Regions from separate parts of the Pseudoduganella sp. GW821-FHT12E03 genome, predicted to be linked through region 3. Evidence: predicted binding sites of a transcription regulator. Region 3 holds the regulator's gene; each other region holds the start of a gene.
The links. Region 3 encodes sigma-54, which starts transcription at its own class of promoters, with help from an activator protein. Its sites were predicted from a motif close to TGGCANGNAANCTGCTTT; they were not measured.
Positions count from the first base shown of each region.

Region 1 (7,100 bases), on a different contig from region 3:
ATTACCCGGAACTGGAATTCTGCACCGACAACGGCGCCATGATCGCCTTCGCCGGCGCCATGCGCCTGCAAATCAACCCGGATGCGGCCAAGAAGGATTACTCGTTCAACGTGCGGCCGCGCTGGCCGCTCGATGAGTTGCGGGTGATCTGACGGCCCGCCGGCCGCCAACCTGCCTCCGGCCTTAAATGCGTAGGGCGGTTTTGCGTCAGCAAAGCCGCCATGCAGGCAGGCCGGCACGACATGCGCTGGTGGCCGTGCACGCGTGGCGGCTTTGCCTTCGGCAAAACCGCCCTACGGAGTTTGCGCATCCGGCTTCGATCCTTACGCGGCCTTGGCCGGCCGCCCCTGGCGGTGATACAGGAATTCCAGCACCCGCGTGCGGTACTCGATGTACAGCGGATCCTGCGCCAGCGCGAGACGGTCGCGCGGACGCGGCAGTCGCACGTGCACGATGTCGCCAATGGTGGCGGCCGGGCCGTTGGTCATCATGACGATGCGGTCCGACAGCAACACCGCTTCATCCACATCGTGCGTCACCATCACCACGGTCGCCCCGGTGGCCGCCACGATGCGCAGCAACTCATCCTGCAAATGGGCCCGGGTCAGCGCATCGAGCGCGCCGAACGGTTCATCCATCAACAGCACTTTCGGCTCCATCGACAGCGCCCGCGCAATCCCCACCCGCTGCTTCATGCCGCCGGAGATTTCATGCGGCCGTTTATTGGCCGCGTGCGACAAGCCCACCAGCTCCAGCGCCGCCGTGGTGCGCTCCTGCAGTTTCGCCGTGCTTTCCTTGGCGCCAAACACCCTCTCCACCGCCAGGTAAATGTTTTCATGGCAGGTCAGCCACGGCAGCAGCGAATGGTTCTGGAATACCACGGCGCGCTCCGGCGCCGGTCCCGCGATTTCACGGCCATTGCAAATCAGGACGCCGCCGGTGGCGCGCGTCAGTCCCGCGATCAGGTTCAGCAAAGTGGACTTGCCGCAGCCCGAGTGGCCGATCAGGGTAATGAACTCGCCCTGCTCCACCTTCAGGTTGACATCGGACAGCGCGTGGAAGCGCCCCGCCTTGGTATTGAACACCATGTCCGCATGGCTGATATCGATGAAATTCGTGCTCATGGCTCAAGCCTCCTCATACGTGAACGCCTTCGCCAGCGACACCAGCGCCAGTTCCAGCAGCAAGCCCACCACGCCGATCACCGCGATGGCAATCAGGATGTGCGGCACATTCAGGTTGTTCCATTCATCCCAGACCCAGAAACCGATCCCCACGCCGCCGGTCAGCATTTCCGCCGCCACGATCACCAGCCAGGCGGTGCCGATAGCCAGGCGCACCCCGGTCAGCATGTACGGCAGCACCGACGGCAACAGGATCTTCGTGAAAATCTTCCATTCGGACAGCGACAGCACCCGCGCCACGTTCATGTAATCCTGCGGCACGCGCTGCACGCCGACCGCCGTGTTGATGATCATTGGCCAGATCGAGCAGATAAAGATCGACCAGATCGCGGCGGGGTTGGCGGCCTTGAACACCAGCAGGCCGATCGGCAGCCATGCCAGCGGCGACACGGGTTTCAGCAGGCTGATGATGGGACCGAACATGCCGTACATGAATTTAAAGCGGCCGATAATGAAGCCCAGCGGTATGCCAACCGCCGCCGCCAGGCCGAAGCCGATGGCCACCCGCTGCAGCGACGCCAGCACGTTCCAGCCGATGCCCTGGTCGTTCGGTCCTTTGCGGTAAAACGGGTCCGAGAACAGGTGCACCGCTTCATGCCAGGTTTCCAGCGGTGTCGGGAAACCGCTGTTTTTTGCCGCCAGGATTTGCCACACCAGCACCAGCAGCGCCAGGCCCGCCAGCGGCGGCAGGAATTTCAACACCAGCGCGTGCAGGTGCATGCTGCCTGACGCCAGCGAGACGCCCTTGGCGGCAATGCGTTCGCTGCGGGCGGGCCGCTCGAGCGGCGCGGCGGCGGCAGGCGCCATCTCTGCAACAGGTGCGGCGACCGGTACGGCGGCGACGGTTTTCAACACTGCATTCATCATGTTCTCCCGGGGTCAGGCTTTGATCTTGAACGACTCGGCAAACGCTTTCGGGTTCTTGCCATCGAAGGTGGCGCCATCGAGCATCTTGATGGTGCGCATATTGGTTTTCGGCAGCGACACCTTGGCCATGCCAGCCGCATCCTTGTAGACATCGATCTGGTTGATTTGCGTGGCGACCGCCAGGTAATCCGGTTCGCTCTTCAGCAAACCCCAGCGTTTTTGCTGCGTCAGGAACCACATCCCGTCCGACAGGAACGGATAGTTGACCAGGCCGTCGTTGAAGAAGCGCATCGGGTTCGGGTCATCCCAGGTCTTGCCCAGGCCATTCTGGTAGCGGCCCAGGATGCGCTGGTTGATCACATCGACCGTGGTGTTGACGTACGATTTATCGGCAATGGTTTCCGCCATTTTGAGTTTGTTCGACAGCGACGCATCGATCCAGCGGCCCGCATCGAGCACCGCCGCCACCAGGGCGCGCGCCGTGTTCGGATACTTCTTGACCCATTCGGCGCTGGTGCCCAGCACTTTTTCCGGGTGGTCGCGCCAGATATCCTGGGTGGTGGTGGCGGTAATGCCGACGCCATCGACAATCGCGCGGTGATTCCATGGTTCGCCGACGCAATAGCCATCCATATTCCCGATGCGCATATTGGCCACCATTTGCGGCGGCGGCACCGTGATGACCTTGGCGTCCTTCATCGGATTGATGCCGTGCGTGGCGAGCCAGTAATACAGCCACATGGCGTGGGTACCGGTCGGGAAGGTCTGGGCAAACGTGTATTCGCGCGGCTCCGCTTTCATCAGCTTGGCCAGCGACGCGCCATCGACCGCGCCCTTGTCCGCCAGCTTTTTCGACAGGGTGATGGCCTGGCCGTTATGGTTCAGGTTCATCAGCACCGCCATGTCTTTCTTCGGACCGCCCGCGCCCAGGTGCACGCCATAGACCAGGCCATACAGCACGTGCGCGGCATCGAGTTCGCCATTGACCAGCTTGTCGCGCACGCCGGGCCACGAAGCCTCCTTGCTGAGCACGATCTTAATTCCATACTTCTTGTCGAATCCCAGCACCGACGCCATGATGACGGAAGCGCAATCGGTCAGTGGAATGAAGCCGACTTTGACTTCTTCCTTTTCCGGCTTGTCCGAGCCGGCGGCCCACACACCTTGCGTGGACAGTCCGGAGATTGCCGTGGCGGCGCCGGCCTTGAGCAGGGTACGGCGGGTGAGTTTGTAGTTGTCCATCCTGTAGGGTCCCCGTAGCGAATGACAGGCGGCTGCCTGCCCTGCCTGATGCTTTGCAAGTGGCGTGCCAGCGGCAAAAATCGGGCAAACATGGGGCAAACGTGGGAAAAACAGTGGCTTCGGGCCGTGCATTCGGCACATGCGCGGCACCGTCTTTGTGCGACGCACCAACTTTAGCGCACTGTTTTCAGGCAGTGCTATTTAACGGGGCGTGGCGCCGAATAGAGTGTGTTCGGACTGCAGGAACGCATCGGCGCGCAAGCGCGCCACCATCAAATCCACGAAGCTGCGGATGCGCGCGGAGCCTTGCCGGCTGTCGCGGTGCACGATATGGATCGGCACCGGCGCCGTCGCGTACTCTTCCAGCACCAGTTGCAAGTCCCCGGCCGCCAGCGCGGCCGCCGCCTGGTACGACAGCAGGCGGGCGATGCCCAGGCCCAGCTTGGCGGCGTCGATCACGGCATCATTGGAATTGACTTGCAGGCGCGGCGCCATGCGCATGGTGCGCACGGCGCCGTCCTGCAGGAAGCGCCAGTCCGGTCCCACGTTGGAACCGTTCGCGCCGATGATGGTATGCGCCGCCAGTTCCTGCGGCGTGCGCGGCGCGCCATGCCGGGCCAGGTAGGCGGGCGACGCCACAAAGACGCGCCGCACCTGGCCCACCGGCGCCGCGCGCATGGTCGAATCCGGCAAGTCGCCGATGCGCACCGCCACGTCGATGCCCTCTTCCACCAGGTTCACCACCCGGTCGACAAACAGCGCCGACACTTCCATTTGCGGGTAGCGCTGCAAATAGTCGACGATGCCCGGCGTCACGTACAGGCGGCCGAACAGCATCGGCGCCGTTACCGACAAATGGCCGCGCGGCGCGGCGCCGCTGCCGGCCGCCGCGTCATCGGCTTCATCGAGTTCGGCCACGATGCGGCGCGCATCGTCCAGGTAGCGCCGTCCCGCTTCCGTGACGCGCACGTGACGGGTGGTGCGCTCCAGCAGGCGCACGCCGAGCCGCTCCTCGAGCTTTGTCACCGCGCGCGTCACGGCCGGGGGCGACATGCCGAGCCGGCGCGCGCCGGCGGCAAAGCTTTGTTCTTCGGCGACGGCGATATACACGGTGATCAGGTGGAGCCGGTCCATGGGCCTCCCGCAAACTGTGCGGGCGCATGCTCGACCGCGTAATCAATGAATTCCCGTACCCGCTGCGGCATCTGGGTGCGCTGCTGGTAATACATATACACGCCGCCATACGACGCCGTGGTGTGCGGCAGCAGGTGCCGCAGGCGGCCGGCGCGGAGGTCGTCCGCCACCATGTACCAGCCCAGTTGCCCGATCGCCATGCCGGCCAGCACGGCGGCCACTTCCGCTTCGGCGGTATTGAAGCTGGCCACCGAGGGGATATCGCGGTACACCGTGGCGCCATCGACGCGGAATTCCCATGGCACCATGCGTCCGGTATTCGGCTGGCGGAACCCCGTGCAGCGGTGCTCGCGCAGCGCGTCGATGCCATCCGGGGCGCCATGCAGTTCTATATAGCGGGGCGCCGCGCACACCACCAGCCACAAATCGCCAATCCGGCGCGATACCAGGTTGCGTTCAGGCGGATTGCCGGCCCGGAAGCCGACATCAATGCGCGCTTCCACCAGGTCGGTGAACTGGTCTTCCAGCACCAGGTCAAAGCGCACGCCCGGATAACGTTCCTGGAAATCACGGATCAGCGGCACCACGACGTGCTGGCCAAACGAGGTCGGCGCCGCGATGCGGATCACGCCATCCATGTCGCGCCGGCTGTTTTGCACGGTGTCGAGGGCTTCGTCGAGCAGGCGCATGCCGGGATTGGCCAGTTCGAACAGGCGCTCCCCCTCTTCGGTCAGGGTCAGGCTGCGCGTGGTGCGGTGAAACAGGCGCACGCCCAGGTGGTCTTCCAGCTGGCGCACCGCCTTGCTGACGGCTTGCGGCGACAAGCCCGCTTCCTGCGCCGCCTGGCTGAAGCTGCCGGCGCGCACCACGCCAATGAACAGGGTCAGGACCCGGGATTTATCCATGTATTTACAACCAAAGGTTGATAATCAAACGCCTTTACCATATCTAGTGTAGCAGGTTGGCGCGCCCTACACTGCTCTCCATCAACCACCCGATGTATCCCAAGGAGACTGACATGAGCAAAGTATGGTTTATCACCGGCGCCTCCCGTGGCTTTGGCCTGCTGATTGCAAAAGACGCGCTGGCGCGCGGCGACCAGGTGGTCGCCACCGCCCGCAACCCGGACACCGTGACCGCGGCGCTGGGCCAGCATGAAAACCTGCTGGCGCTGCGCCTGGACGTGACGCAGGAAGCGCCCGCCATCCTGGCCGCCCACGCGGCGATCGAGCGCTTCGGCCGCATTGACGTGCTGGTCAATAATGCCGGTTATGGGCTGCTGGCGTCCGTGGAAGAAGCCACCGATGCGGAAATCCGCGCCCAGTACGACACCAATGTATTCGGCCTGCTGAACGTGACACGCGCCGTGCTGCCCCATATGCGCGCCCGCCGTGCCGGCCACATCATCAATATTTCATCGGTGGGCGGCTATCAATCCTACGCCGGCTGGGGCATCTACACCTCGACCAAGTTTGCCGTGGAAGCCTTGTCGGAATCGCTGGCGATGGAACTGGCGCCACTGGGCATCCACGCCACCACGGTGGAACCCGGTTTCTTCCGCACCGATTTCCTCGATGCCTCATCCATGAAAAACGCGGCGCGGCCGATCGCGGAATACGAGGCGACCGTGGGAGCCATGCGCACCCTGATGGCCGGGGTCAATCACCAGCAGCCGGGCGATCCACAAAAACTGTCGCTGGCCATCCTGCAACTGGCCGACGCGCCCCGGCCGCCGGTGCGCCTGCCGCTGGGGTCCGACACGGTGGCCGGCATCCGCGAGAAAAACGCGTTTGTCGAACAGGAACTGGCGCAGTGGATGACGGTGGCGATGTCGACCGATCACGACGATGTCGCGGCATTGCCGCGCGCGGCATAAGCCGCCTTCAAGCGCGGCCGTCGCCCTCGCCCAGCGCCGCGCCGCAATCCTTGCAGTATTTGGCCGCCGTCTCATGCCCGTCGCTGCCACAGGACGGGCAAGTGCGGCGATACGCGTAGGCGCCGCCGCGCTGATGGGTGATTTCCGAACTGATAATGCCGGTGGGCACCGCCAGGATGCCCCAGCCCAACAGCATCATCAGCGACGCCACCGTGCGCCCCAGGTCCGTCTTCGGCACCAGATCGCCAAAGCCCACGGTGGTCACGGTGCTGATGGCCCAGTACACGGCGGTCGGGATGCTGGTATAGCCGTGGGCCGGCCCTTCCACCACATACATGACGGTCCCCAGCAGGAACACGATCAGCATCACCACCGATAAAAAGATCAGGATCTTGCGGCGGCTGGCCAGCAAGGCGCGGCCCAGCATGCCGTATTCGTCGATATACAAGGTCAGCTTGAGGATCCGGAACATGCGCAGCAAGCGCAGGATGCGGATGTCGAGCAGCACGTGCGCTTGCGGGATGAACAGGGAAATATAGCTGGGTAACACCGACAGTAAATCAATCACGCCGAAGAAACTGCGCGCATAGCGGTCCGGGCGTTTGACGCACAGCAGGCGGCCGATGTATTCAATGGTAAACAAGATGGTAAACAGCCATTCGGCCGCCAGCAGCCATGATCCGTACTTGCGCGCGACCGGGGCAATGCTGGACAGCACCACGGCGGCCACGCTGAGCACGATGGCGCCGATCAGCGCCAGGTCGAACCAGCGGCCGGCGCGCGTATCCGATTCAAAA
Region 1 is NZ_JBXAQJ010000007.1:74,907-82,006, reverse strand. Features, by position in the region: gene tsaD (tRNA (adenosine(37)-N6)-threonylcarbamoyltransferase complex transferase subunit TsaD) at 1-152, shown strand, start outside; gene AC1RRC_RS18545 (ABC transporter ATP-binding protein) at 324-1,124, opposite strand; gene ntrB (nitrate ABC transporter permease) at 1,128-2,048, opposite strand; gene AC1RRC_RS18535 (CmpA/NrtA family ABC transporter substrate-binding protein) at 2,064-3,293, opposite strand; gene AC1RRC_RS18530 (LysR family transcriptional regulator) at 3,495-4,427, opposite strand; gene AC1RRC_RS18525 (LysR family transcriptional regulator) at 4,409-5,332, opposite strand; gene AC1RRC_RS18520 (oxidoreductase) at 5,446-6,303, shown strand; gene AC1RRC_RS18515 (ion transporter) at 6,311-7,100, opposite strand, start outside.
Region 1: a site for sigma-54 is predicted at 3,346-3,363, ahead of AC1RRC_RS18535 (CmpA/NrtA family ABC transporter substrate-binding protein). Genes of this name have one in related genera too.

Region 2 (7,100 bases), on a different contig from region 3:
AGGCGGCGGCCTTCGCATCCGCGTCCGTCAGCGCCACCTTGATTTGCTGCAGCATGGGACTGTAGCGGCGGCCCGGATCGTCGGTGGGCGGCGGTTCCAGTGCGTGGTCCGCCCTGCGCTGTTCCAGTTGCGCCAGCAGGCGGCGCGCGGCAATGACATCGGGATGCTGTTCGGTGTACTGCAACTGCAGTGCGTCGAGCGTCTTGTAGATCGCGGCAATGCGCACCTCAAGTTCGGCTTCATCGATGGCCGGCGGCCCTCCGGCGGGCCGTGCCACGGGCGCTGCCGCATGCAACGCCATGGCCGGCACTTGCTGGCGGATCGCATCGCGCGCCTGTTCCGCTTCCAGCAATTCCAGGCGCGCGGTATTGAGGGCATCGGCCGATTGTTGTACTTGCGCGCCATAGTCCTGGCCTGGGCGCGGCAACAGCGCGTTATGCCGCAGTTTGAAGTCTTTGACGGACTCCTCGGCCGCCTGCAATTTGGCTTCGTAGGTGCTGATCTGCTCATCGATGAATTGCACGGCTTTTTCCGATTCCCCTTTTTTTCCCCTGAAACTTCCTTCCACGAAGATCGCCAGCAGCGACTGGACGACATCGCGCACCAGGCGCGGATCGCGGTCGATGTAGGTGATGGTGTATATGTCGTAACTGCCGGTCCCCGCGATGCGGATGCGGCTCAACAATTCTTCCATCCGGATTTCATGATCGCGCGCCGTGGTCTGCCGCACGTCCAGGTCCACCATGCGCATGACGCGCTCGATGTTGGGACGGCTGAGCAACGTGCGGCTCATGATCGCCACTTGCTGTTCGACGTTGGGAACACTGGTCATGCCGGACAACAATGGTTTCAAGATGCCTTGCGTGTCGACAAACACGCGGGCCGAGGTTTGGTAAGCATTCGGGAGCATGGCGACGCCGGTCCAGCCGGCCAGGGCGCAAAGCCAAGCAACCGCGGTGGTGAGCCAGCGGTACTTCCAGACACAGTGGGCGGCGGTCTGCAGTTGCTGTATTAACTCTTCCATAAATCGTCCCAGCAAGATGGGCAGCGCCCGTGGCGGCCTGTGGATCGATTATAGGAAGGGCGCCGTGCCGCCCGGCCCGAGTTTCCACGGGGATTGAGCGGCATCAAGGCAACTCCAGGGGGGAACGCAGCGCTCAGCCGCGGCGCCGGCGGCCCAGGAATCCCATGCCCAGCAAGCCCGTTGCCAGCAATGCCAACGAGGCGGGTTCAGGTACGGCCTGCAGGGTGTTGGCCAGTGAGTTGTGGTTGATGGTGATCTGGTATTCATTGCCGGCCATCAGCATGCCGGTGGTGGCGGAAAACGCGCTGGCGCCCGGGGCATAGATCAGGTCGGCCGGCGCCGCGTGGGTGGCGCTGCGGATACTGCCGGCGTTCAGCGCATTCGGCGCATAGGCCAGTTCAGTGGCGCCGGTGGTGACGTTGAGAATATTGATCGACCAGGACAGCCGGGCATTGGCGTTGGAGACCGGACCCGAGCCGGGCGTGACCAGCGCCCGCGTGTAGGGATTGCCCATGAATGAGACGGTCATGGTGTCGGACGTCCCCATCACAAAGCGGAAGGTGGTCGAGGTGCCGACGTCGGAATTGCCGGACGCCACCGCATTGACCGCGGTGGATGCGTCAGCCCGCGTCGAGGCGTGGGCGCCGGCCGGCGTGGCGCCGATCATGATGGATGAGCCGGTCAGTTTTTGGTCCGCGTGGCCATAGGTGCTGATGATGGGGGGCAGACCGGCAATCGGCGTAAAGGTGTCGGCCGCGATCGGCATGCAGGCGCCCAGGCATTGCTGAGCGACGTTGGGCGGCACGGCGGCCAGGATGGAACGGGAGTCGGCGGCGTTGGCGAATACGCCGTTCAATTGCGCGGTGGCGTGGGCGTCATTGGTGCCGGCCAGATTGGCAAAATTGCCGACAGCGTAATCGGCGCCGGATGCATGCAGCAATTTGAAATCCGTGATGTCCAGGATGGCGGAAGCAAAGGTCGAGGCGCTGGCAGGACCGGCCACGGCGAGGGCGGCGGCCGCCGCCAGCAAGAGTTTCGTGGTTTTCATGGTGTGCTGTTCCTTTCATGGTTGGCCGCATGGCTTGCGGTTATCCCTGTACAGCAGCATCCGTGCCTGCGTTGAAAAGGCCTGTAAAACAGTGGCTTGGCGCTGCGCTGCGCGGCGGGTGCGGTGGATTGTGAAGAAAGGCGACACTGCCGCGCCTATCGTGCCGGCGGCGGGAACTTTTTTGCCGGAGGCCGGTCCAAGTGCCCAAAACCAAAGGGAGGTACTGTGGACAACGACACGATTATTTCTTTTGAAGACAGCCCCGGCATGCGCGAGATGGTCATCGGCGAGGCCGCCCACGACCCGGCGGAAGACCATGAAATCGACCGCCAGGTATTTCATTTGCGCCTGGCGAATTCACGCCGGGAACGGGAGGCGGCCAGTGTGTTGCTGAAAAAAATGTATGGCTGGCGCGGCTATGACGTGGATCCGCACGCGGTGCATGGCCCCAACCGCATTACGCTGTACGCGGAAGCCGGCGGCGCGACGGTGGGCACCATGTCGCTGTGCCTGGATGATCCGGTGCTGGGATTGCCCGCCGACGAAAATTTCCGGCACGAACTGGACCACTTGCGTGGCCAGGGCCGGCGGCTGTGTGAACCATCGCGGCTGGCGATCGACAAGGGCGCGTCGCGGCGCGTCTTTGCCGGCCTGATCCACATCTCTTACCTGTATGCGCGCCACATCCACGGCCATACGGATTATGTGATCGAAGTCAATCCGCGCCACGTGATGTTTTACCGCCGCATGCTGGGCTTCAGCCCTTGCGGCACGCAGCGCAACTGTTCACGGGTGGGGGCGCCTGCCGTGCTGTTGCGGCTGGACCTGGACCATATGGGCGATCAAATCCAGCGTTATGGCGGCCTGATGGAAAAGCATGGCGATGAACGTTCCTTTTATCCGTATTTCTTCCCGGCCAGCGACGAGGCGGGAATCACCGCGCGGCTGATGCGGGGGCAGGGATGAGTACGGCTGCCGGCCGGTTGGCGGAGGCGCTGGCGCAGTGGCGCGCGCTGCTGGGTGAGACGCAAGTGCGATCGGATTCCGCCACCCTGGACGCGTACGCCAGCAGCACCGCATCGTGGCCAGCGCGGCCGGCCGCGGTGGTGCTGCCGCAAAGCCGCGCCCAGGTGGTGGACACGGTCCGCATCGCCACAAGGCACCGCACCGCGCTGTATCCGGTCAGTACCGGCCGCAACTGGGGATATGGCGATGCGTGCGCGGTGTTGCCCGGCCAGGTGATCGTCGATTTATCCGGCATGCGCCGCATTCTCGAAGCCAATGCGGAACTGGGCTATGTGGTGATCGAACCCGGTGTCACCCAGGGCCAGTTGTCGCAGTTCCTTGCCGCGCAAGGCTTGCCGTACTGGCTCGATTGCACCGGGGCCGGCCCCGATACCAGCCTGGTGGGCAATATCCTGGAGCGCGGTTTCGGCCACTCGCCGTATGGCAACCGGGTGCAGCAAGTGTGCGGCATGGAAGTGGTGCTGGCGGACGGCGACATTGCCGCGACCGGCTACACGCATTACCCGCATGCGCGCGCCGCCCGTGCATTCCCGTATGGGCTGGGGCCGTGGATTGACGGCTTGTTCACCCAGTCCGGGCTGGGCATTGTCACCAGTCTTGGTTTGTGGCTGATGCCGCAGTCCGCGGCGCTGGCGCACTTCCTGTGCAGTGTGCCGCGCCATGACGGGGCGGCGGTGGTGGTCGATGCGCTGCGCCCGCTGCGCATGGATGGCACGCTGCGTTCGGTGATCCATATTGGCAATGACTTGCGGGTGCTGTCGGGCGGCATGACATATCCGCGCGACATCGCCACTCGGCCATTGCCGTCGGACGTGCGCGCGTCGCTCTGCCACGCGGCCGGTATTCCTGCGTGGACGGTGTCCGGCGCACTGTATGGCAGCGCACGCCAGGTGGCGGCGGCGCGCCATGCGCTGCGCCAGGCGCTGGCGCCGTTGCGACTGGCGCCGCGCTTCATCGACGAACGGCGGCTGGCGCTGGCCGGCGCGGCGGCGCGCCTGCTGGGGGCGACGCCGGCCGGCCGCAAGCTGGCGGGCCGCGTGGCGCTGGGGCGTTCGCTGTTCAATATGAACCGGGGTGTGCCGGACGGTCGTTTCCTTGCCGGCGCCTATTGGCGGCGCCAGGGCGGCTTGCCGCCCGACTTTCCCGTCGGCGCCGATCCCGCGCGCGACAATTGCGGTTTGCTGTGGCTGTCGCCGGTGCTGCCGATGCGGGGCGCGGACTTGCAAGCGGTCATGGCGCTGGCCGAACCGCTGTTCGTCCGCCATGGCTTTGACTTGTTTGCCACCTTCAGCATGATCACCGAGCGCGCGCTGGGCGGCGTACTGACGGTGGCCTATGACAAGGACAATGCGCAGGAATGCGTCGATGCCCAGGCTTGCTACCATGCGCTGTTCGACGCCTTGATGGCGGCGGGGTATTTGCCATACCGGGTCGGATTGCAGTCGATGGCGGCGCTGGATCCGGCCGGTGATGGCTATTGGCGCACCGTGCGCCGTATCAAGGCCGCGCTGGACCCGGATAATCTCATTGCGCCGGGCCGCTATCTGCCGCCGCCCGGTGCTGTGCGGCCGCCATAGGCCGCTATAGGCCGGCCAGCAGGGCGCGCACTTCCGCCTGCTGCCGGTAGCTGCTGTCGGACTGCAGGCGCTGCAACTGGCGCTTGGCTTCGTTGCGTTCGCCGGCGCGCAGCAGGGCGCTGGCGTAATGGAAGCGGATGTCGCCCGCCTCCGGTGCGCTGTCCGTGGCTTTTTTGAGTAATGGCACGGCGCGTCCGGACTGGCCTTGCTGCGTCAGGATCCAGCCCAGCGTATCGGCAATGGCGGGATTGGCCGGCGCCAGCGCATGGGCTTTTTCCGCGTAGGACAGGGCGCGCTTGTCGGCAAGTTGCTGGCAGCTCCATGCCAGGTCGTTGAGCGCCACCACATGATTGGGTTCGACCGCCAGCACCTGTTCAAAATGCGGGATGGCGGCGCGGTAGTCGGCGGCGGCCACCAGCGTGCTGGCCAGGTACAGCCGGGTGGGCAAGTCGCGCGGATGGGTTGCCAGCCAGTCGGTGATTTGCTTGTGCGCGTCGCCGGGCTTGCCGGTGGCGCTCAGTGCGCGGTGCAGTGAAATCACCAGCGGACCACCCGGTTCCAGTGCGTAGGCCTTGCGGTATAGCGGCAGCGCCAGCGCGGCGCGGGCGCGCGCCATTTCTACATCGCCTTCCAGGCGGTAACCCAATGCGGCGGTGGCGGGGCGCGACTGTGCCGGCCTGGCCAGCGCCAAGGCCTGATCCCATGCGCGCGATTGCGCCAGCAGCCGGACCGCCGTGGCCAGCGCCAGGCCATGATCGGGTTGCAGTGCCAGCACCCTGCGCACCGCGGCCAGCGCATCGGCCGGCCGGTCCAGCGCCATGTGCGCGCCGGCCAGCTGCAACTGCGCGGCGGCGTTATCCGGCTGGCGGCCGGCCAGGTCCGTGTAGCTTTCCAGCGCGCCTTCGGTATCGTGCGACGCCGCGCGGGCCGCCGCCAGCGCGGCCAGCGCATCGGTGCTGCCGGGATTGGCGGCGTGCAGTTTTTGCGCCAGCGCGAGCGCCCTGGGCAGTTCGCCCGCGTGCAAATACCAGCTCGCCAGTTGCACCGCCGGGCCAATGGCGTCGGGAGCGCTTTGATGCGCGCGTTCCAGCCAGCGCCGCGCAGCTTGCCCCTGGCCGCGCTGGGCGGCCAGGTGGCCCAGCGCCATCATGATTTCCGCATTGCCGCCGTCGCGCGCCAGCGCCGCTTCATAACGTATGCGCGCGGCGTCCGGCTGGCCGGCCAGCAGATCGAGCTGGGCCAGGTTTTGCAGCGCGGGAGGGTAGCCCGGTTGCAACTGCAGCGCTGCTTCGAATGCGCGGCGCGCCTGGTCCGGGTCCTTGCGGGCCAGGTGGACGCCACCCTTCAAATTTTGCAGGGCCGGATTGTCTTGCTGCTTTTCCAGCGACTGCGCCGCCGCCAGCGCTTTGTCATAGTCGCCCGCGCGCAGGTGGGCCACGACCAGCAATGCGCCGGCGCGCTGCTGGGCGCCATCGGACGCGGTTTGCGCCGGCGCTTGCAGGACTTGTTCCAGCACCGCCGCGGCGCCCTGGTTGTCGCCCAGTCCCAGCTGGGTCAGCGCTTGCGCGGTGCGCAGCGCTGTTGTCGCCGGCGCCGCGCCGGCGGCCTTGTCGAAACTGGCGGAGGCCTTGGCATAGGCTTGCTGGCGCAGGTAGGCTTCACCGGCCGTCGCGTGCAATTCGCTGTCGTCGGGATAGCGTTCCAGTAACGGCTCCAGCAGTGCCACGGCGTCGCGGGCCTTGCCATTGCGCAGGGCAATGATCGCGGCCATCCTGGCGCCAACCGGATGCTGTGGCTGCGCCGCCAGGAATTGCTGGACGTGCTGTTCGGCCTGGGGCAAATTGTTTTGTGCCAGGTAGATGCCGGCGGCCAGGAAGTTCGATGGCGGATGGTCCGGCGCGGCGCGCAAGATCAGTTGCAGGCGCTCCAGGGCCGCTGGATATTTCTTCTCCTGCAATGCCAGCAACGCCTGGGTATACAGGACGGCGGCGCTGCCGGGAGCGATCCGCACCGCTTGCCCCAATTCCTTGCGCGCGTCGTCCAGCCGGGCTTGCGCCGCCAGCAGCGCGGCCGCATCCAGGCGGGCTTGCAAATGGCCGGGACGCCGCCGGATGGCCTGGCGATAGTTGTCCAGCGCCGGTTCCGGATTGCCGGCGCGGCGATGCAAGTCGCCCAGCAGCCGCAGGGCTTCTATGTGGTCCGGATGCGCCGCCACCACCCGCCTGGCGATTTCCATCGCCTGGACCATATCCCCCGCTTGCAGCGCCATGCGGGCTTGCCCCAGCTGCGCCGTGGCGTGGTTCGGATGCCCGGCCAGCGCCAGTGCAAACAGGTTGACGGCATCGCCGTTGCGCCGCAATCCCAGCATGGCGTAGCCGCGCAGGGCCTGGATGTCGGCCAGCGCCGCGGCCGGCAGCGCGTCATC
Region 2 is NZ_JBXAQJ010000001.1:943,982-951,081, reverse strand. Features, by position in the region: gene AC1RRC_RS03700 (XrtA system polysaccharide chain length determinant) at 1-1,024, opposite strand, end outside; gene AC1RRC_RS03695 (EDSAP-1 family PEP-CTERM protein) at 1,158-2,072, opposite strand; gene AC1RRC_RS03690 (N-acyl amino acid synthase FeeM domain-containing protein) at 2,298-3,038, shown strand; gene AC1RRC_RS03685 (FAD-binding oxidoreductase) at 3,035-4,675, shown strand; gene prsT (XrtA/PEP-CTERM system TPR-repeat protein PrsT) at 4,680-7,100, opposite strand, start outside.
Region 2: a site for sigma-54 is predicted at 2,123-2,140, ahead of AC1RRC_RS03695 (EDSAP-1 family PEP-CTERM protein). Genes of this name have one in related genera too.

Region 3 (7,100 bases):
ACACTGGCGTCGTCCTGCAGGATGTTCAGGATCTGCGTATCGAGCCGGTCGAGCGTCATGCGCCTGCCATCATGCCAGGTGGCGCAGCGGATGCGCCCAGACAGGCCACGCCGGTTCAAAGAAGCGCTCCACCATGGCCGGCGTCACGTCGTCGAGCGAGGCGGGTGACCACTTCGGCGCGTTGTCCTTGTCGATCACCAGCGCGCGCACGCCTTCCAGTACTTCGCCGTGTTCGAAATTGCGGCGCACCACATTGCGCTCCATGCGCAGGCAATCGGCCACGCTCATTGATTCGCCGCGGTCCAGCAGCGCCAGGGTCACGCACATCATCAGGGGCGAGCGGCCCTGCATGAGCTTCAGGGTTTTCTGCGCAAATTCATCGCTGTCGCCGGCCAGGGAAGCCATCATCTCGGCCACGGTTTCCGGCGCAAAATGGCGTTCAATCGCATCGAACTGGGTTTCCATCACGGCCACGCCGGCCTGCGCGCGGAACGGCGCGGCAAAATCGGCAATCGCCTGCACCAGTTGCGCGCCCGGCGTCGCTGCCAGCAACGCCGCCAGCGCCGGCAATTGCGCCACTGGCACGAAGTGGTCGGCCAGGTCCGCGTACAGCGCGTCGGCCGCGCCCACCGTCACGCCCGTGACGCCGAGATAGCGTCCCAGCTGGCCCGGTGCATGCGACAGGAAATGACTGCCGCCGACATCCGGGAACAAGCCGATATTCACTTCCGGCATCGCCATTTTCGTGCGCTCCGTGACGATGCGCACGCCGCAGCCGGGTCCGCCCTGCGCAATGCCCATGCCGCCGCCCATCACCACGCCATCCATGATGGCGATATACGGTTTCGGGTAGTAATGGATCAGGTGGTTCAGCGCATATTCTTCCGTGAAAAAATCTTCCAGCAGCGCGCTGCCGCCCTGCGGTGTGGCTTTGCCGGCGTCATGGAAAAAGCGGATATCGCCGCCGGCGCACAGCGCTTTTTCACTGCTGCTGCGGATCACCACTGCCGCCACTTGCGGATCATCGCGCCAGGCCAGCAAGATGCCGGTCATGGCGCGCACCATGTCGAGCGACAGGGAATTCAATGCCTTCGGCCGGTCCAACGTGATAAACCCGGTTCCGTTGCTGATGTGGGTGAGGACATGTGTCACGACTGGTTCGCTCATGGCAGGCATCGCTGAATTGAAAGAAAGCTATTGTAGCGTCGCCATGGGAATAGTACAGGCGCAAAAAAGGGCGCCAACTGCGCCCTTTTCGTCCGAGTATCGGGGACCGCTTATGCGGTGGCGGCCGACTCGTCGTAATTATCCGGAAGGTGTTTGATCGCGGTGTGGTTATGCTCTTGTATCTTGCCTTTGTATTTCATAACCTGGCGATCCAGTTTATCGACCAGCGTATCGATGGCAGCGTACAAGTCTTGCGACAGGCTTTCCACGTACACGGTCTTGCCGGACATTCGCAGATTGATCTCGGCTTTTTGCCTTTTCTCTTTCTCGGTGAGGTTATCTACAGTCAGGATGACAGCAATATCAATTACTTGATCGAAATGACGTTTTACGCGTTCCAGTTTGTTCTGCACGTATTCGCGAATCGCGGGGGTCACTTCGAGATGATGTCCACTGATGGTGAGATTCATACACACTCCTAAAGATGAAGGTTCGTACGTATCACAGTTATGCTGTGGCGCGCAGGGGAACCCAGTAACACTACAGAGCTTTGCGCAGACTAACGGGCGGGATTTTCAATGCTTCGCGATATTTGGCAACAGTCCGTCGCGCAATTACCATGCCTTGTTCCCCCAGCATGTCCGCAATCTTACTGTCGGATAATGGATTTTTAGGGTCTTCTGCTCCTGTCAATTGCACGATCAGCGCCCGTATCGCCGTGGAGGACGCCTCTCCTCCTGCTTCTGTTGCGACGTGGCTGCCAAAGAAGTATTTCAACTCAAACATGCCATGGGGCGTGAGCATATATTTTTGAGTTGTTACACGAGAAATAGTGCTCTCGTGTAGACCCAGTGTATCAGCAATTTCACGCAACACAAGGGGCCGCATCGCTACCGCGCCGTGCGAGAAGAAATTCTTTTGCCGCTCAACGATGGCCTGGGCCACGCGCAAGATCGTGTCGAAGCGCTGGCGCATGTTTTTAATCAGCCACTTGGCTTCCTGCAACTGTGCGCCCATCGCGGATTCGCTCTTGCCCTGCTTCAACAAGTTCGCATACATCGCATTGACGCGCAGGCGCGGCATGACGTCGTTGTTCAGGGTCACTTGCCAGCCGTTGCGGGCTTTTTTCACAATCACGTCCGGCACCACGTAATCGGACACGTCCGATGCGAATTCCGCGCCCGGATGGGGATTGCACAGGCGAATCACCGCTTGCGCCTCGCGCAAGTCTTCATCGTCGCAATCGAGGGCTTTTTTCAGCTTGTTGAATTCGCGCTGGGCAAACCAGGTCAGGTGCTTGTCGACGATGACCAGCGCCATGCGGCGCGTCACCAGCGGCACATTCGGCATTTGCCTGATTTGCAATGCCAGGCATTCGGACGCGCTGCGCGCGCCCACGCCGGCCGGATCAAAACTTTGCAGCAAGGTCAGCGACGTGCGCAGCTCATCGAAGTCCACTTCCGCTTCTTCCGGCAGGCGGGCATGGATTTCTTCCAGCGACTCTTCGAGGTAACCGTTGTCGTCGAGCGCATCGATGATCAGTTCCATCAGGATGCGGTCGCGCTCTTCCGTCACCGTTACGCGCATTTGCTCCAGCAAATGTTCGCGCAGGGTGCAGTGGCTGGCTTCGATTTGCGGGCGGGAATCGTCGTCATCCGGACTCTTGGCCCGGCCGACATCGCTCCAGTCGCTGTCGCCGTCGGCCGCGCCGGCGTTGTCGCCCTCGCCGCCCTCGGCCCCGCCTTCATGCGGGGCGTCGCCATCGGCCGGCGCGGCGCCATCCGATGGCGGCTGCAAGGTGTCCGGCGTGGCTTCCGCGCCGTTTTGCACCGGCGCGCTGATGGCGCCATCGGCCAGCAGGCGCACCGAATGGTCGAGCGGATCGTCCAGGCGTTCCAGCAACGGGTTTTCGCCGAGGATTTGTTCCAGTTCCTGATGCAGCTCCAGGGTGGACAATTGCAGCAGGCGGATCGACTGCTGCAGCTGAGGAGTCAGCGCAAGGTGCTGCGAAGTGCGAAGTTGCAGTGACTGTTTCATGGTTCCTACATACGGAAATGTTCACCCAGGTAGACGCGGCGCACGGATTCGTCGGCGATGATGTCGTCCGGACGGCCCGAGGCTAGCACGGCGCCCTGGTTGATGATGTACGCGCGGTCGCAGATACCCAGCGTCTCGCGCACATTGTGGTCAGTGATCAGCACACCGATACCGCGCTCCTTGAGGAAACGGACAATGCGCTGGATCTCGATGACGGCAATCGGGTCGACGCCGGCAAAAGGTTCATCGAGCAGCACGAAGCGCGGATTGGTGGCCAGGGCGCGTGCGATTTCCACGCGGCGGCGCTCGCCGCCAGACAGGGACAGCGCCGCGTTTTCACGCAATTTCTCGATTTGCAGGTCCGCCAGCAGCCGGTTCAGCCGCTCGTCGATGTCTGCCTTCGCCAGCGGTTTGCCGTTGACCTTTTGGATCTCCAGCACCGCGCGGATATTTTCTTCCACCGTCAGCTTGCGGAATACCGACGCTTCCTGCGGCAGGTAGGACAGGCCCAGCGCCGCCCGCTGGTGGATCGGCATCGACGACACATCCCTGCCGGCAATCTCGATACTGCCCGCATCGGACGGCACCAGGCCCACGATCATGTAAAACGAGGTGGTCTTGCCCGCGCCGTTCGGCCCCAGCAAGCCCACCACTTCGCCGCATTCGACTTGCAGCGACACGTCATGCACCACCTGGCGCTTGCCATACGATTTTTGCAGGCCGCGCACCAGCAGGGTACTGCCGCAATTGGCCATGGGCGCCGCAACTGGCGCCGCAGCTTGAACTTCCGCCTGCGCCATCTTATTTCCCCGCCTCAGGCTGGGTTGCGCCGTCCGGCGGCGGACGCTTGGCTGACGGCTGAATCACCATCGTGCCGCGGCCCGCGCCCGGCTTGCTGTCGCCGGTCACGGTATTGCGCACGCTGAAGTATTCCTTGCGGCTGTCATAGGAAATGAATTCCCCCGCCACTTCATCGCTCGGACGGCTGCCTTCCAGGCGCTTGATGCGGGCTTTTGAAAACAGTTTGACCAGTTCAATGCGGCCATCGTAATCAATACGTTCGGCTTCGCCTTCAACCCATTGCTCGCCGTCGCCGTCGCGCTTCTGGCGGAACGTGGCCGGCTTGCCCGGCACGCCCGTCAACGTCACGTGCTGGTAGCCTTCCGGGTCTTGCGTCACGACCGCCTTGTCGGACTTCATGCGCAGGGTGCCGCGCGTGAGCACGACGTTGCCGCGCAAGGTGCGGATCTGCTTGACGTCGTCGAGGTCAGCCGTGTCGTACTGGATTTCCGTCGGCTTGTACGAGTCCGCCTTTTCCGCGTGGCTGGCGCCGATCGCCAGCAGCAGCGCGGCTGCCGCCGCAATATATTTAATCGCCATATATCACATTTCCGATATGTGGATGCCCGGCCTGAAGGCCCTGCACCCATGTATTAATATGTGGATGCCCGGCCTGAAGGCCCTGCACCCATGTGTTGCTATGGTTGCGCCTTGGGTGGCAACACGATGGAACCACGGCCTTGCAAGTGCACTTCGCGCGTCGCGTTATTGGCGCGCATGCCTTGCGCCGTCATGCTGGCGCCGCCCTGCACCACTTGCACCGGCTGGTCCGTTTCCATCCGGTCTTCGTCCGGATACACCGTCATCGCCTGCGTGGTCATCACCATCGCGGCCGACTTGCCGCTGGCGGCGCGGTCCACGCGCACATTGTCTTTCAGGGTCACGCGCGTATTGTTTTCATCCACGCGCGCGCGCGCCGCATGAATATCCATCGGTGGGTGGCCTTCCCCCATGCTGCGCACCACCGGCTGCTCGATGTCGGAGATATCGCCGACCGGGCGGTGCACCAGCTTGTCGCCGGAGACGATGTAACTGGGCTTGCCATCCTTGCCCATGCGGACGGCGGAAAAGCGTTCAATGATGTAATCGGGCTCATTGGCGCGCAAATCCGCCTGCAAGTCATCGGCGCTGCGGTTCAGCAATTGCACCAGCCAGAACGAGCCGCACGCAAACAGCACGCCGGCCGTCAGGGTCAGTCCCAGGCGCCAGCGGTGAGCGGTTTTTTCCTTGCGCATGCTTATTTACCCGGGTTCATACCAGGAACTGGGCCATGACACGGTCATAGTTGCCCGTCGCCCGCAGCACGAATTCACACACTTCACGTACCGCGCCACGGCCGCCATGCGCCTCCGTCACGTGGTGCACGCGGCTCAGCACATCGACGCGCGCATTCGGTACCGCCACCGCGAAACCAACGCGCGACAGGATCGTCAAATCCACCACGTCGTCGCCAATAAAGGCCACTTCTTCTTCGCTCAGGCCGGTCTTGGCCAGCAAATCCTTGAAGGGCGTCAGCTTGTCGTGGCCGCCCTGGTGCACGAATTCAATGCCCAGGTCGCGCGCCCGCGCCACCACCACAGCCGAGCGGCGCGCGCTGATGATGGCGGTCTTGATGCCGGCTTCCTGCAGCAGCTTGATGCCGAGGCCATCTTGCACGTTAAAGGTTTTCATCATTTCACCTTCGGGACCGTAATGCAGGCTGCCATCGGTCAGCACGCCATCGACGTCGAAGATAAACAGTTTGACTTTCGCGGCGCGCGCGACGTTCACGAGATCGTAAGCCTTGCTCATCAAATCACCTTGGCACGGGTCAGGTCGTGGATATGCAGGGCGCCAACCAGGTTGCCCTCTTGGTCCGTCACCAGCATCTGGTTGATGCGGAATTGTTCCATGATGGCGACCGCGTCCACGGCCAGCTTGTCCGGCGAAATCGTGTGCGGATTCACGTGCATGACGTCCCGGATCACGACTTGGCTGAAATCCTGCACTTTTTCTATCATGCGGCGCAAATCGCCGTCGGTAAACACGCCCAGCGGCTTGCCGTCGCCATCGACGATGGCGGTCATGCCCATGCCTTTTTGCGTGATTTCCAGCAGCGCGTCCGGCAAGCGGGTATCGGCCTTGACGGCCGGCACCGCGTCGCCGGTGCGCATGACGTCGCGCACGTGGGTCAGCAGGCGGCGGCCCAGCGCGCCGCCCGGGTGCGAGCGGGCAAAGTCTTCTTCCTTAAAGCCGCGCAAGTCCAGCAGCGCCACGGCCAGTGCATCGCCCAGCGCCAGGGTCACGGTGGTGCTGGCGGTCGGCGCCAGGTTCAGCGGGCACGCTTCTTTTTCCACCGATACGTCCAGGTGCACGTCGGCCAGTTGCGCCAGGCTCGAGCCCGGCTTACCGGTAATGGAAATCACGGTGCCGCCCATGCGTTTCAGGACCGGCAGGATCGCCATCAATTCCGAACTTTCGCCGGAATATGAAATCGCAATGAACGCGTCGTCGGCCGTCACCATGCCCAGGTCGCCGTGCGCGGCTTCGGCCGGGTGCACGAACAGGGCCGGAGTGCCGGTGGACGCCAGGGTGGCGGCAATCTTGCGGGCAATGTGACCGGATTTACCAATGCCGGACACGACAACGCGTCCTTTACAATTAAGCAACATAGCGACCGCCTTGCCCACGCTGTCGTCTGTTGCCAGGCGGGCGTGCAGGGCGGCGATGGCATCGCCCTCGATTTGCAGGGTTTCGCGCGCCAGTTGCAGCGCGCGCTCCGCGGTCTTGTTGTCAAAAGCTTTCAGCATAGGTTTTTCATCGGTTACACTCATGCCGGAAGTATAGCCGAATTGCGTAAGCAAAAAACTTGCCAGTCCTGAATAACAACGGAACCGCCGCCACCTGGATCGACGACTGAATGTTTTCTCCGCTTGAACTGACCCTCTTGCTGCTGGGCAGCGCTGTACTGGGCGTGGTCGCGTTCAGGATGATGCACCTCCCCCCGATGCTGGGCTATCTGGCCGTCGGCATTGTCATCGGTCCCCACGCGCTGGGGCTGGCCGAACAGAGTGAAG
Region 3 is NZ_JBXAQJ010000010.1:4,135-11,234, reverse strand. Features, by position in the region: gene AC1RRC_RS23850 (Lrp/AsnC family transcriptional regulator) at 1-59, opposite strand, end outside; gene AC1RRC_RS23845 (enoyl-CoA hydratase/isomerase family protein) at 70-1,167, opposite strand; gene hpf (ribosome hibernation-promoting factor, HPF/YfiA family) at 1,278-1,637, opposite strand; gene AC1RRC_RS23835 (RNA polymerase factor sigma-54) at 1,708-3,204, opposite strand; gene lptB (LPS export ABC transporter ATP-binding protein) at 3,210-4,004, opposite strand; gene lptA (lipopolysaccharide transport periplasmic protein LptA) at 4,006-4,584, opposite strand; gene lptC (LPS export ABC transporter periplasmic protein LptC) at 4,683-5,279, opposite strand; gene AC1RRC_RS23815 (KdsC family phosphatase) at 5,296-5,835, opposite strand; gene AC1RRC_RS23810 (KpsF/GutQ family sugar-phosphate isomerase) at 5,835-6,833, opposite strand; gene AC1RRC_RS23805 (monovalent cation:proton antiporter-2 (CPA2) family protein) at 6,944-7,100, shown strand, end outside.